Regions from separate parts of the Streptomyces sp. NPDC041205 genome, predicted to be linked through region 2. Evidence: riboswitches for the same ligand, from Rfam matches in the RefSeq annotation. Region 2 holds a riboswitch; each other region holds the start of a gene.

Region 1 (4,171 bases), on a different contig from region 2:
AGGGCGTGCGGGGCGAGGTGCTCCTGGGCGAAGTCGAGGGTGGTCTCGACGATGGCGAGCTGGTCCTCGGTGAGCAGTGCGCTGGTCATGGCGGTCACCGCATCGTCGGGATGGTGAAGCTCGCGCCCTCCTTGGCCCCGGAGGGCCAGCGCGAGGTGACGGTCTTGGTGCGGGTGTAGAAGCGGATGGAGTCGGGTCCGTGCTGGTTGAGGTCGCCGAAGCCGGAGCGCTTCCAGCCGCCGAAGGTGTGGTACGCGACGGGGACCGGGATGGGGACGTTGACGCCGACCATGCCGGTGTCGACGCGGCGGGTGAAGTCGCGGGCGGTGTCGCCGTCGCGGGTGAAGAGCGCGACGCCGTTGCCGTAGGGGTGCTCGGTGGGCAGCCGCAGCGCCTCTTCGTAGTCGGCGGCGCGTACGACGGACAGGACCGGGCCGAAGATCTCCTCCTGGTAGATCCGCATGTCCGGGGTGACCCGGTCGAAGAGCGAGGCGCCCGCGAAGAAGCCGCCCTCGTGCCCGGCCAGGGTGAAGTTGCGGCCGTCGACGACGAGTTCGGCGCCCTCCTCGACGCCGAGGTCGACGTAGGAGCGGACGCGGTCGAGGGCGTCGCGGCTCACCAGCGGGCCGAAGTCGGCCTCGGGGTCGTCGGAGCGGCCGATCCGCAGCTCGCCGATGCGGTCCTTGAGGCGGGCCACGAGGGCGTCGGCGGTGGCCTCGCCGACCGGCACGGCCACGGAGATCGCCATGCAGCGCTCGCCCGCGGAGCCGTACCCCGCGCCGATCAGCGCGTCCACGGCCTGGTCGAGGTCCGCGTCCGGCATCACGATCATGTGGTTCTTGGCGCCGCCGAAGCACTGGGCGCGCTTGCCGTGGGCGGCGGCGGTGGCGTAGATGTGCGCGGCGATCGGCGTGGAGCCGACGAAGCCGAGCGCCTCGACGCGCGGGTCCTCAAGGAGGGTGTCGACGGCCTCCTTGCCGCCGTTGACGACGTTGAGGACGCCCGGCGGCAGGCCCGCCTCCAGGAAGAGCTCGGCGAGCCGCAGCGGCACGGACGGGTCGCGCTCGGAGGGCTTCAGGACGAAGGCGTTGCCGCAGGCGATGGCGGGGGCGGCCTTCCAGAGGGGGATCATCGCCGGGAAGTTGAACGGCGTGATGCCGGCGACGACACCGATGGGGCGGCGCAGCGAGTGCACGTCGATGCCGGTCCCCGCGTTGTCGGTGAACTCGCCCTTGAGCAGGTGCGGAATGCCCGCGGCGAACTCCACGACCTCCAGGCCGCGCTGGAGGTCGCCGTGCGCGTCGGCGACGGTCTTGCCGTGCTCGGCCGACAACAGCCTTGCCAACGCGTCGCGTTCGCCCTCGACGATCCGCAGGAACCGCATCAGGACGCGGGCGCGGCGCTGCGGGTTCCACTCGCCCCACTCGCGCTGCGCCTCGGCCGCGTCGGTGATGGCCGCCTCGGTCTCCGCGCGGTTCGCGAGCGGGACGCGGGCCTGTATCTCGCCGGTGTTCGGGTCGTACACGTCGGCGAGCGCGCCCGATGTTCCCGGGATGTGCTTGCCGCCGATGAAGTGGGTCAGTTCACGGACCATGGGAGCCTGCTCTTTCGTCAGGTGGGATCCGGGGACGGGCGCGTCCGACCGGCCGTCGGCGGCGTGCGCGGGCAGGCCGGAGTGACGGACGGAAAGGGGACGCGAACGGCCAGGGGGCCGTCAGACAGCGGGGGTTGTCGCTCGCATCGGCGGATCACCGGGGTCGTGGGTGCGCACCGGGGCCATGCGTGTCTGCTCCATCCTCGTGGACAACACGGATCACCCCACGGCCGGTATCCTGACTCCCGGATCAGCGTCCGTTCTCCCGCCTTCCCAACGGACTTCTCCGTCAGTGGCGTTGTCTCACGCGAGAACGCACTCCCCGGTCACAGTGGCGGGACCGCGCCGGATTCACACCGGCTTCCCTGCACCGCGGGCTTCGTCACGAACATATACTTGGACTTCCTAGTAAGTCCACAGCCGACGGGTTCCCACTTGCCGCGGGAACCCCCTATCCGGCTCCTACCGGGGTGCTACGCCCCCAGTTCCGTACGCACGACCCCGGCCAGCCCCGCCAGCGCGGACGCCAGGTCAGCCGCGGCCGCTCCGCCGCCCTGCGCCACCTCGTCCGAGCCCCCGCCCCGCCCGCCGAGCAGCCGCTGGTTCTCGCGGTCGGCGGCCTTGAGCCGGTCGAAGGGGTTACGGGGACTGGGGACTGGCGGGGACTCGGGAGTGCGGGCTGCCGGGGCTGGGCTGCTGGGGGACTACGCGGGCGGGAAGGTGTCGGGGCGCGCGGGGTGGCGCGGGCCGAGGAAGACGGCCGTGCCGTATCCGTTCGGCCCGGCAGGGGTGACCTGTCGCCAGCCGAGCCGCTGGTAGAAGCGGACGGTGGCGTCGGCCTTGACGGACGTGAGCAACCAGCAGCGGCCGCCGGGCGCGTCGCGCGTGACCTCTTCGAGGAGCCTGCGGCCGAGGCCGAGGCCGTGCGCGCCGGGCATGACGGCGAGTTCGTCGACCTCCAGGCCGCCGCACAGCCACGCGGCCGTGCGCTCGGCGCCGAGCGCGGCGCTGACGCGCGGATAGGAACGCGTGGCGGGCAGCGGGGTCCCGGTCGTCCAGGCGGTGGCGAAACCGAGCACCCGGTCGCCGTCGAGGGCCACCGCGCCCGTGAAGCCGGGACGGTCCAGGTCACCCGCGAGGCGTTCCAGGTAGACGTCGGCCTCGGCGGGGTCGGAGTTCCACGGCGGCTCGGCGAACGCCGCGGCGTAGACCTGCCGGATGCCGTCGCGGTGGGTGAGCAGGTCGGGGCCCGGCAGGCGGTGTATGAGGGCGTCGGTCATCAGGCGGCCCTCGCGAGCGTCGCCGTGGGGTGCAGCGCCGCGTGCTCCAGCGGCGCCGACGGATCGATCGACACGTCCAGGGGAGCCGGTTCGGCGCCCGCGCGGACCAGCAGGTCACCGACGGCGGCGATCATCGCGCCGTTGTCGGTGCACAGGCCGAGCGGCGGGACGCGCAGGGTGATCCCGGCGGCCCGGCAGCGCTCCTCGGCGAGGGCCCGCACCCGGGAGTTGGCGGCGACACCGCCGACCACGACGAGGGTGTCCACGCCGTGCGCGGCGCAAGCGGCGACGGCCTTGCGGGTCAGGACGTCGGCGATGGCTTCCTGCAGCGCGGCGGCGCCGTCGGCGACCGGCAGGTCGCCGTCCGCGTGGCCTTCGGCCCAGCGCGCGGCGGCCGTCTTCAGGCCGGAGAAGGAGAAGGCGTACGGATCGTCGCCGGGGCCGGTCAGCGGGCGCGGGAACGCCACGGCGTCCGCGGTGCCGGACCGCGCCGCCCGGTCGACGGCGGGGCCGCCCGGGTAGGGCAGCCCGAAGACGCGGGCGACCTTGTCGAAGCACTCGCCCGCCGCGTCGTCCAGGGTGTCGCCGAGATGGGCGATCGGATCGCGGGCCAGGTCCCGGACGAGCAGGAGCGAGGTGTGGCCGCCGGAGACGATCAGGACGACGCACGGGTCGGGCAGCGGGCCGTGCTCCAGGGTGTCGGCGGCGACGTGCCCGGCGAGGTGGTGCACTCCGTACAGCGGTACGTCCAGGGCGTAGGCGAGGGACTTCGCCCCGGCGAGGCCGACCTGGAGGGCGCCGGACAGGCCGGGGCCCGTCGTCACGGCGACCGCGCCGATGTCGCCGAGGCCGAGGCCCGCCGTGTCCAGGGCGCGGCGGACGACCGGTGTCAGCGCGTGCACGTGGGCGCGGGCGGCGATCTCGGGGACGACGCCGCCGTAGCGGGCGTGCTCGTCCATGCTCGACGCGACCGCGTGCCCGAGCAGCCGTCCGTCGCGGACGAGGCCGGCGCCGGTCTCGTCGCAGGACGACTCGATTCCGAGCACGATCCGAGGGGCGGCCATGACTGTTCTCCCGACGCCGTTCGATTTTGCGCTTTCTTTCCGCGCCTACCGCCTTCCCATAGTAGTTGCGACAGATGTGCAATACGCCTCAGTCGTTCGGCCGCCGCTCTCCCCTCCCCCGCCGGCCCGGGATGCGCCTCCCCCCTCGATCGCGGGGTAGGCACGAAGGTGCTGCAGTTCTCGTCGACGGCGAGGCGGCGGCCGAACGGCGCCATCGCGTGCGGTCCCGTGCT
Region 2 (4,171 bases):
GGCCCTCGCCGGCGCGCCACGGCGGCTTCACACCGGGGGTCGGCGGCTTCACCGGGTCCGGGTCGGCCGGGTCGGTGGGCGGCTTGGTCGGGTCGACGGGCGGCTTCGTCTGGTCCGGGCGCTTCGTGGTGAGCGCGGCGAGGCTGGTGCGCGCGCCCGCGAACGCGGCGGCCCAGGTCGGGAAGATCACCGGGTCGGTGGCGCCCTCGTCGGAGCCGAAGCCGCCGGACTTCGTCTGCTGCCGCGACAGCCAGGACACGGCGGCGTCCGCGCGGACCGTGTCGCCGAGGAGCCGCATCGCCTGGGCGGACCTGGCGGTGGCGGTGACGTCTCCGGTGGTCACGCCCGGGTAGGCGGCGACGGCGCCGGTGGGGAGCTGGGCGCCGCGCAGGTTCTTGCGGGCCTTCGCCACGGCGTCGGCGTGGCCGCCCGCCTGTTGGAGGGCGATGGTCGCGTACGGCGTGGTGGCGGGGTCGCTGTAGGAGCAGGTGTCGCCGTCCCGCAGCAGCGTCGGGCTGAAGCCGCCGTCCTTGCACTGGTGGGCGGCGACGCGCGCGACGGCGTCGGCGGGGATCTTCCGGCCCGCGCGGTGCAGCGCGAGCACGGCGAGGGCCTGGGTCTCCACGTCGCCGACGGCGGGGAAGTCGCCCTTGGCGACGCAGTCGGCGGTGCCGCCCGCGGTGCACACGCTCTTGCCGAGGTCACCGGCCAGGTTGTGGCCGCCGAAGGAGTGCGGGTCGCCCTCGGTGCTCTCGGCGAGGAGCGCGAGCAGGGCCGCGCCCATGGGGCTCGGGGCCTTGGCGGCGCCCTGCGGGTAGGCGAACTCCTCGGTGCGGGCGGCGAGATAGGACTTCATCCGGTCGAGGGTGGCGCTGCGGCCGCCGGTGGCCGCGAGGGCCAGGGCGGTGTTCGCCGTCTGGTGGAGGTTGGCGTTCTCGGCGCCCTCGTCGCGGACGTGGTCGCCCTCGGTGAGCCGGCTCTTGAGCCAGGTGTCCGCGGCCTTCAGGTCGACCTTGCCGGGCTTGACGTCGGGCGGGTTGTCACCGGGGTCGGTCTGGCCGCCCGCGCGCACCTGGGCGGGGGTGAACGTGGGGCCGCCGCTGGTGCCGTCGGGGTCGGTGGCGCCGAACACCCAGGCCTCGACGGAGCCGTTCTTCGGCTTCTGGCTCATGGCGCCGAGCGGGCTGTACGTCCAGTAGTCCTGGCCGGGCGGAGCGATCCAGTACGACCAGTAGGCCGTGGCGGGCGGGGTGAGCCTGCACTTCTCCTGGCCCGGCGTCGGGTACTGCTTGCCGGAGTCGAACTTCTTGTGGCCGAGGCGGCAGATGAACGCGGGCCCGTCGTGCTCGGTGCCCTCGGTGCTGAATCCGGCCTCGTGCAGCAGGTCGTAGCCGGTCGTCGGGGTGGCGTCGCAGCCGCGCACCACACCGCCGCCCCAGTCGGCGAAGTCCACCGCGACGACCGCGCCCTTGGTGCGGGTGCAGGAGTTCATCGGATCGGCCGCGGCGGGAGTGGCCGGGCCGAGCAGCAGGACGCCGCCGCCCAGCGCTGTCACGGCCGCGCACAACAGCGCGACGCCTCTCGTGCGTATGCTCCGGACCCGTCCGGTTCCCTGCCCCACCACTGCCCCCTGGGCGTCTGCCGCTGCGGAGTGCGCGTGGTGGCAGGTCCGGGGCCGGGGGCCCGCGTGGAGATACCGTCCGAACCACGCCGTAGTCCGCGACGGCGTCAATCGCTTGCCCTCAGTCCAGGTAATCCGGCTCGCCCGCCGGGCACTTGAGGTGCTCGGCGAACCTACGGTTGCGGGTCAGCGCCGGACTTCGACCGGCTTCCCCTGATGACTGAGCTTGGAATCGGCCGAATTAGAGCACAGTTGCGAATGTGGTGGCAAGGGTGTGCGGGTTGTGTGAGGTTCGAGTACCGTCCTGTGCTGCCGATCGGGGGAATCTGGTGCGAACCCAGAGCTGACGCGCAGCGGTGTGGACCGGCAGGGAGCCGGGCCGAGCCCGAATGCCCGAACGGCCAGCGTCAATGGACGTCGACCCCACGCGCTCGGGCGACGGCCGCGTGTCGTCCGGCCCGGGTCCGCGCACAGGGGACCGGCCGCGGGGGTACGTGAGGCCGCCGCCCCCTCTCCCGGGAGCCCCCGACATGACCTCATCCCGTGCCGCCCGCCGCACCCTCCTCGCCGTACCCACCGCCCTCGGCGCGGTGGGCGCCCTCGTCCTGACCGCGCTCCCCGCGGCCGCCACCGCGTCCCCCGGTCAGATAGCCACGTCCAAGACGAACGGCGTGAGCTATCTCAGATCCCTGCAGGGCGCGGACGGTTCGTACGCGGGCGCGGGCCTGTCCAACGAGTGGGCGTTCTCGGCGTTCGCCTCGGCGGGTACGGCGGCCGCCGACGTCAGCCCCGGCGGCGACACCTCGAAGAACGCCCGCGCCGTGTACCGCGCGCACCTGGCGGCGGCGGGCTGGCCGGGCACCTCGCCGGTCGTCACCGACTACGAACGCGGCATCATCAACGCCTACTCAGCGGGCATCGACCCGGCCCGGGTCTCGGCGAGCCGCAACCTGGTCGCGGACACCTACGCGCACTGGCAGAACTCCGCGCCGGGCTACTGGGGTTCGCCGTCCAACTTCAACGGCACGGTCTTCGCGCTGATCTCGCTCGGCGGCGCCAGGACCCAGTCCGGCGCCAAGCGCGTGCCGCAGGCCCTGCTCGACAGGTCCGTCGCCACGGTCCGCGCCAACCAGCACAACGACGGCGGTTGGAACTTCGGCAGGGCCGAGGGCGACCCCGACGCGCTGGCCACGCCCGGCGACATCGACATGACCGGCGCCGCGATGGCCTCGCTGTGCGTGTCCGGGGTGCCCGCGACCGACCCCGCCATCACCAGGGCCAGGGCGTTCCTGAAGTCGAAGCTCATCAACAACTCCGGTGCCTTCGCCGCCATGTTCGGCGCGAACACCGACTCCAACGGCTGGGCCGTCTCCGGCCTCAACGCCTGCGGCATCAACCCGCAGACCGGCGACTTCCTCACACCCGCGGGCAAGACCCCGGTGGACTTCCTCATCGCCCAGCAGTTCAAGCCGGGCGGCGGCTTCAAGTATCTGCCGACCGACACCACGCCGTCCGCGTACGCCTCCATCGACGGTCTGCGGGCCGTGGCCGGAGGCGGCTTCATGACGGCCCCGCCGGCCCCGACGACAGCGGGCGCGTCCCGCTGGGTCGCCACCTCCGGCTTCACACCGGGCACCGCGACGAGCCTGGCCCTGACCGTCGACGACGGGACCTCGCTCAAGGTTTGCTCCGTCGCCTTCACGCCGACCGCCAAGACCACCACGCTCGGCGCGGTCCTGGACGCGGCGTCCTCCTCGGCCACCCCGGCGGGCTGCGTCACGTCCGTCACGCCGGGCAGCGGCACCGGCACGATCACGGCTCTCAACGGCAAGGCCAACAGCGGTGGTTCGACCTGGAAGGCGAGCGTCGACGGCGCGACGGCGGCTGCCGCCGCGCGGAACAAGGAGATCAAGCTCGGGGACACGATCTCCCTGCGGTACAGCGGCTGACGGCACCTGACGGCCACCGGCCGTCCGCGCAGGATGGCCTCACCGGCCTACCCGGCGCGGGCGGCCGGTGGGTGCGCGTCAGGCGTCGTGAACTCGTACCCGGCTTCCAGCAGGCGTGGAAGGAAGACTGGGGCCGTCATCGAAGGTGAGGGCAAAGCATGCGCGAGCCGCCGCCCACCGACTTCTCGGGCCCGGGCCCGGCAGGCGGGGGCGCGGCCCCGAGGGAGAACAGCGCCGCGCCTCCCAAGGTCAGGAACCCGCGCCGCGGAAGCGAACTCATGGCGGAACCCCACCACAGAGGCACCCCGAACGCGCCACGAGCGGCCCCGCCACGCCGAGCACGACCCCCTCAACCCGGACACCCCCTACTCCGTCGGGCTGCCACGGCCCCCGGGCGTCACGCGCACAGGGCTACCCCTTGCGTCACGCGCACGAGCACAGGACCTACCCCTTGCGTCGCAACACCGCCCGCAGATGGTGCTGCAACGGCTGGCCGACGGCCGCGAGGTCGTGGACGAACGTGAGCGTGTCGTCGGCCAGGGTGTAGCGGCGGCGGGTGGCGTCGACCTCCTTGGCGGTGGGGGTGCGGGCCACCTCGTGG
Region 3 (4,171 bases), on a different contig from region 2:
TCAGGACCTGGTCCGCGGCGAAACCGCAGTTCGCGGCGCGGATCAGCATGGAGAAAGGCGTCACCATGACCTCAGTGCAGGTCGAAGAACACCACGACGGCAATGAGGCCGCGGCGGCCACGGAGGGCGCGTCCGGCGACAACGAGGGCTATCAGCGCGGGCTCGGCGCCCGGCAGATCCAGATGATCGCGATCGGCGGTGCCATCGGCACCGGCCTGTTCCTCGGCGCGGGCAAGGCCATTCACAAGGCCGGGCCCAGCCTCATCCTCGCGTACGCCATCGCGGGCCTCGTCATCTTCTTCATCATGCGCGCGCTCGGCGAGCTCCTGATGTACCGGCCCGTGTCGGGCTCCTTCTCGGAGTACGCCCGTGAGTTCGTCAGCCCGTTCTTCGGGTTCGTGACCGGCTGGACGTACTGGCTCTTCTGGGTCGTCACCGGCATCACCGAAGTCACCGCGGCAGCCCAGTACATGCAGTACTGGACCCATGACTCCATTCCACAGTGGGCGTACGCGCTGATCTTCACGGTCATCCTGTACGGCGCCAACCTGATCTCCGTGAAGCTCTTCGGCGAGCTGGAGTTCTGGTTCTCGATGGTCAAGGTCACCGCGATCATCGGCATGATCCTGATCTGTGCCGGCATCCTCACCATCGGCTTCTCCGACGCCGGTGACACCGCGTCCGTCTCGCACCTGTGGGACAACGGCGGCTTCTTCCCCAACGGCATCGGCAACACGCTGATGACGCTGCAGATCGTGATGTTCGCCTTCCTCGCCGTCGAGCTGGTCGGCGTCACCGCGGGCGAGTCCAAGGACCCGAAGAAGACCCTGCCCAAGGCGATCAACACCGTGCCGTGGCGCATCGCCGTCTTCTACGTCGGCGCCCTGATCATGATCCTCTCGGTCGTGCCGTGGACGTCCTTCCAGCCGGGCGTCTCCCCGTTCGTCGCCGCCTTCGAGAAGATGGGCCTCGGCGTCGGCGCCGCGATCGTGAACTTCGTGGTCCTGACCGCCGCGCTCTCCTCCTGCAACTCGGGCATGTACTCCACCGGCCGCATGCTGCGCGACCTCGCGCTCAACGGCCAGGGCCCGAAGTTCTTCACCAAGCTCACCAAGAACGGCCTGCCGCTGGTCGGCACCACCGCGTCCGCCGCGCTGATGCTGGTCGGCGTGTGGATCAACTACCAGTGGCCGGGCGAGGCGTTCAACTACGTCGTCTCCTTCGCGACCATCTCCGGCATGTGGGCCTGGATCATGATCCTGGTCTCCCAGATCAACTACCGCCGCAAGGCCGACCGCGGCCTCGTCCCGCAGTCCACCTTCCGCGCGCCGGGCGCCCCGTACACGAGCTGGTTCGCGCTCGCCTTCATCGGCATGGTCATCGTGATGATGGGCATCGACAAGGACGCGCGGATCTCGCTGTACTGCGCGCCGATCTGGGCCGCGATCCTGTGCGTGTCCTACCTGGTCCTGAAGAGCCGCAACCCGGAGGCCGCGGCCTTCAAGAAGCGCGTGCACACCGGCCAGGCCGTCGAGAACGCCGCGGACGCCGCACCGGTCACCAAGGACTGACCCCGGACGGCTCCTGTCCAGCATGCGGGCGGCCTCGTACCACACTTCGGTACGGGGCCGCCCCGCTGCTTATCCTGGCCGACATGCTGACCATCACCCAGGCCCTCCACGACCAGATCGTCGCGCACGCGCGCAAGGACCACCCCGACGAGGCGTGCGGCGTCGTCGCGGGCCCGGCGGGCAGCGACCGCCCCGAGCGCTTCGTCCCGATGCTGAACGCGGCCCGCTCGCCCACGTTCTACGAGTTCGACTCGACGGACCTGCTCAAGCTGTACCGCGACCTGGACGACCGCGACGAGGAGCCCGTCGTCATCTACCACTCGCACACGGCGACCGAGGCCTACCCCTCCCGCACCGACATCAGTTACGCCAACGAGCCGGGCGCCCACTACGTCCTCGTCTCCACCGCCGACACCGACGACGCGGGCCCCTTCCAGTTCCGCTCCTTCCGGATCGTGGAGGGGGAGGTCACCGAGGAGGACGTCAGGGTCGTCGAGGCATACTGAGGCCGAGCTTCACGATTCACGACCCTCGAGGCGGCAGGACCCAGGAAGCCGGTGGAAATCCGGCGCGGTCCCGCCACTGTGACCGGCCGCGCCCCGCGCGCCCGGGAGTCAGGAACTGACCTGCCGCCTCCTCCACATGCACTCAGGGGACGCGGAAATCCCCTGGAGGAGGCCCGCACCCCATGCGTACCCGCGTACGTGCCCTCGCCCTGCCCGCCGCGGCGGCGATCCTGCTGCCGCTCACCGCGTGCTCGTCGTCCTCGTCGTCCGACGACGACTCCGGGAAACCCGACGCCAGGGCCGCCGGATTCCCGTACACCGTCACCAACTGCGGGACGAGGACGACGTACGACGCACCCCCGAAGCGCGCGGTCACCATGAACCAGCACGTGACGGAGATCCTCCTCGAACTGGGCCTCAAGGACCGCATCGCCGGGACCGCCTACCTCGACGACAAGGTGCTCCCCGAGTACGAGAAGGCGTACAAGTCGCGCCCGGTGCTCGCCAAGGAGTACCCCTCCTACGAGAAGCTCCTCGCCGCCAACCCCGACTTCGTGTACGGCGGTTACGCGAGCGCCTTCGCGGCGGGCGACGGCCGCTCCCGCGACGCCCTCGCCAAGTCCGGCATCAAGACCCGCCTCAACATCGAGGCCTGCGCCAAGAAGCCCGTCACGATGGACGACGTGTACCGCGAGGTGCGCGAGGCGGGCGCGACGTTCGGGGTCCGGGACCGGGCGGAGAAGTGGGTGCGCGACGCCAGGGCGGAACTGGCCGCCACGGCGAAGAAGTCGGCGAAGGGCGGCAAGGCCCCCGCCGTCTTCGTCTACGACAGCGGCGACAAGACGGCCTTCACCGCGGGCGGCCGCGGCATGGGCAACGACATCATCGAACGCGCGGGCGCCCGCAACGTCATGTCCGACCTCGACAAGTCCTTCGGCGACGCCTCCTGGGAGACGGTGGTCGACCGCCGCCCCGACGTCATCCTCATCTACGACTACGGCGCCTCCACGGTCGCCCAGAAGAAGAAGCGCCTCCTGGACGACCCGGCCCTCAAGGACGTCCCGGCCATCAAGAACAAGCGGTTCGCGGTGCTGCCGCTGTCGGACGTGGTGCTGGGGGTGCGGGCGCCGGGGGCGGTGCGGAAGCTGGCGGAGCAGTTGCGGTGAGCCGAGTGTGGCGCGGGGGCACATTTCAGCCCGTCCGGCGTTTGAGGACGAGCCGCGAAGAGGCGACAGCGGGGGTCCGGGGGCGGCAGCCCCCGGTTTCGGGAAGGGGCGGGATCGGGGAGCCCCCGGCAGGCCCCCACACCCGCACCCTCCCGTACACCCTCGTCGTCACGGCTCTGGTCCTCGGCCTCGCGGCAGCGAGCGTCGCCGCACTGGCGCTCGGCTCCGTACGGATCCCCACGGCCGACGTCGTCCAGATCCTGACGGGCAACGCGGACCCGTCCCCGTACCGCACGATCGTCCTCGACGTCCGCCTCCCACGAGTCATCCTCGGCGCGGCCGTCGGCGCGGGCCTGGCGGTGGTCGGCACCACCCTCCAGGCCCTGGTCCGCAACCCCCTGGCGGACCCGTTCCTCCTGGGGGTCTCCTCGGGCGCCTCCGCGGCAGCGGTCTCGGTGATCGTGCTCGGCCTCGGCGCGGGCATGGCGACAACGGTGACCATCCCGGCGGCGTCCTTCGCGGGCGCGTTCCTCGCCCTGCTCGTGGTGTACGCCCTCGCCCGCGAGCCCGGCGGCGGCTTCACGACGACCCGCCTGATCCTCGCGGGCGTGGCCGTCTCGTACGTCCTGTCGGCCCTGACCAGCCTGATCCTGGTCGTCTCGGCCCGCGCGGACCACCTCAAGGAAGTCCTGTACTGGACCCTCGGCGGCCTGGGCAGCGCCCGCTGGGACATGCTCGCGCTGCCGTTGACGGTCCTGGCCGTCGGCACGGCCCTGCTGATCGCGCTGGCCCGCCCGCTCGACCTGCTCCTGGTCGGTGAGGAGGGCGCGACCGTCCTCGGCCTGGACACGGCCCGGTTCCGCGCGGGCGTCTTCGTGCTGACCTCGCTGGTGACCGGCGTGCTCGTCGCGCAAAGCGGCGCCATCGG

Evidence for each region. Region 2 has a riboswitch for cobalamin ahead of ACZ6BG_RS30450 (hypothetical protein). Riboswitches for the same ligand answer to the same signal wherever they lie in the genome.
Region 1: it holds a riboswitch for cobalamin, as region 2 does, so the genes downstream of both, ACZ6BG_RS20705 (CoA-acylating methylmalonate-semialdehyde dehydrogenase) here and ACZ6BG_RS30450 (hypothetical protein) in region 2, are expected to answer to the same signal.
Region 3: it holds a riboswitch for cobalamin, as region 2 does, so the genes downstream of both, ACZ6BG_RS06340 (ABC transporter substrate-binding protein) here and ACZ6BG_RS30450 (hypothetical protein) in region 2, are expected to answer to the same signal.

What each region holds. Positions count from the first base shown of each region.
Region 1 is NZ_JBVIZH010000004.1:191,047-195,217, reverse strand. Features, by position in the region: gene ACZ6BG_RS20710 (acyl-CoA dehydrogenase family protein) at 1-89, opposite strand, end outside; gene ACZ6BG_RS20705 (CoA-acylating methylmalonate-semialdehyde dehydrogenase) at 95-1,594, opposite strand; cobalamin riboswitch at 1,806-1,984, opposite strand; gene ACZ6BG_RS20700 (GNAT family N-acetyltransferase) at 2,299-2,874, opposite strand; gene tsaD (tRNA (adenosine(37)-N6)-threonylcarbamoyltransferase complex transferase subunit TsaD) at 2,874-3,938, opposite strand.
Region 2 is NZ_JBVIZH010000008.1:157,179-161,349, forward strand. Features, by position in the region: gene ACZ6BG_RS30445 (prenyltransferase/squalene oxidase repeat-containing protein) at 1-1,492, opposite strand, end outside; cobalamin riboswitch at 1,888-2,036, shown strand; gene ACZ6BG_RS30450 (hypothetical protein) at 2,152-3,570, shown strand; gene ACZ6BG_RS30455 (heme-binding beta-barrel domain-containing protein) at 4,015-4,171, opposite strand, start outside.
Region 3 is NZ_JBVIZH010000001.1:1,460,157-1,464,327, reverse strand. Features, by position in the region: gene ACZ6BG_RS06350 (amino acid permease) at 66-1,571, shown strand; gene ACZ6BG_RS06345 (M67 family metallopeptidase) at 1,655-2,077, shown strand; cobalamin riboswitch at 2,096-2,215, shown strand; gene ACZ6BG_RS06340 (ABC transporter substrate-binding protein) at 2,260-3,243, shown strand; gene ACZ6BG_RS06335 (FecCD family ABC transporter permease) at 3,357-4,171, shown strand, end outside.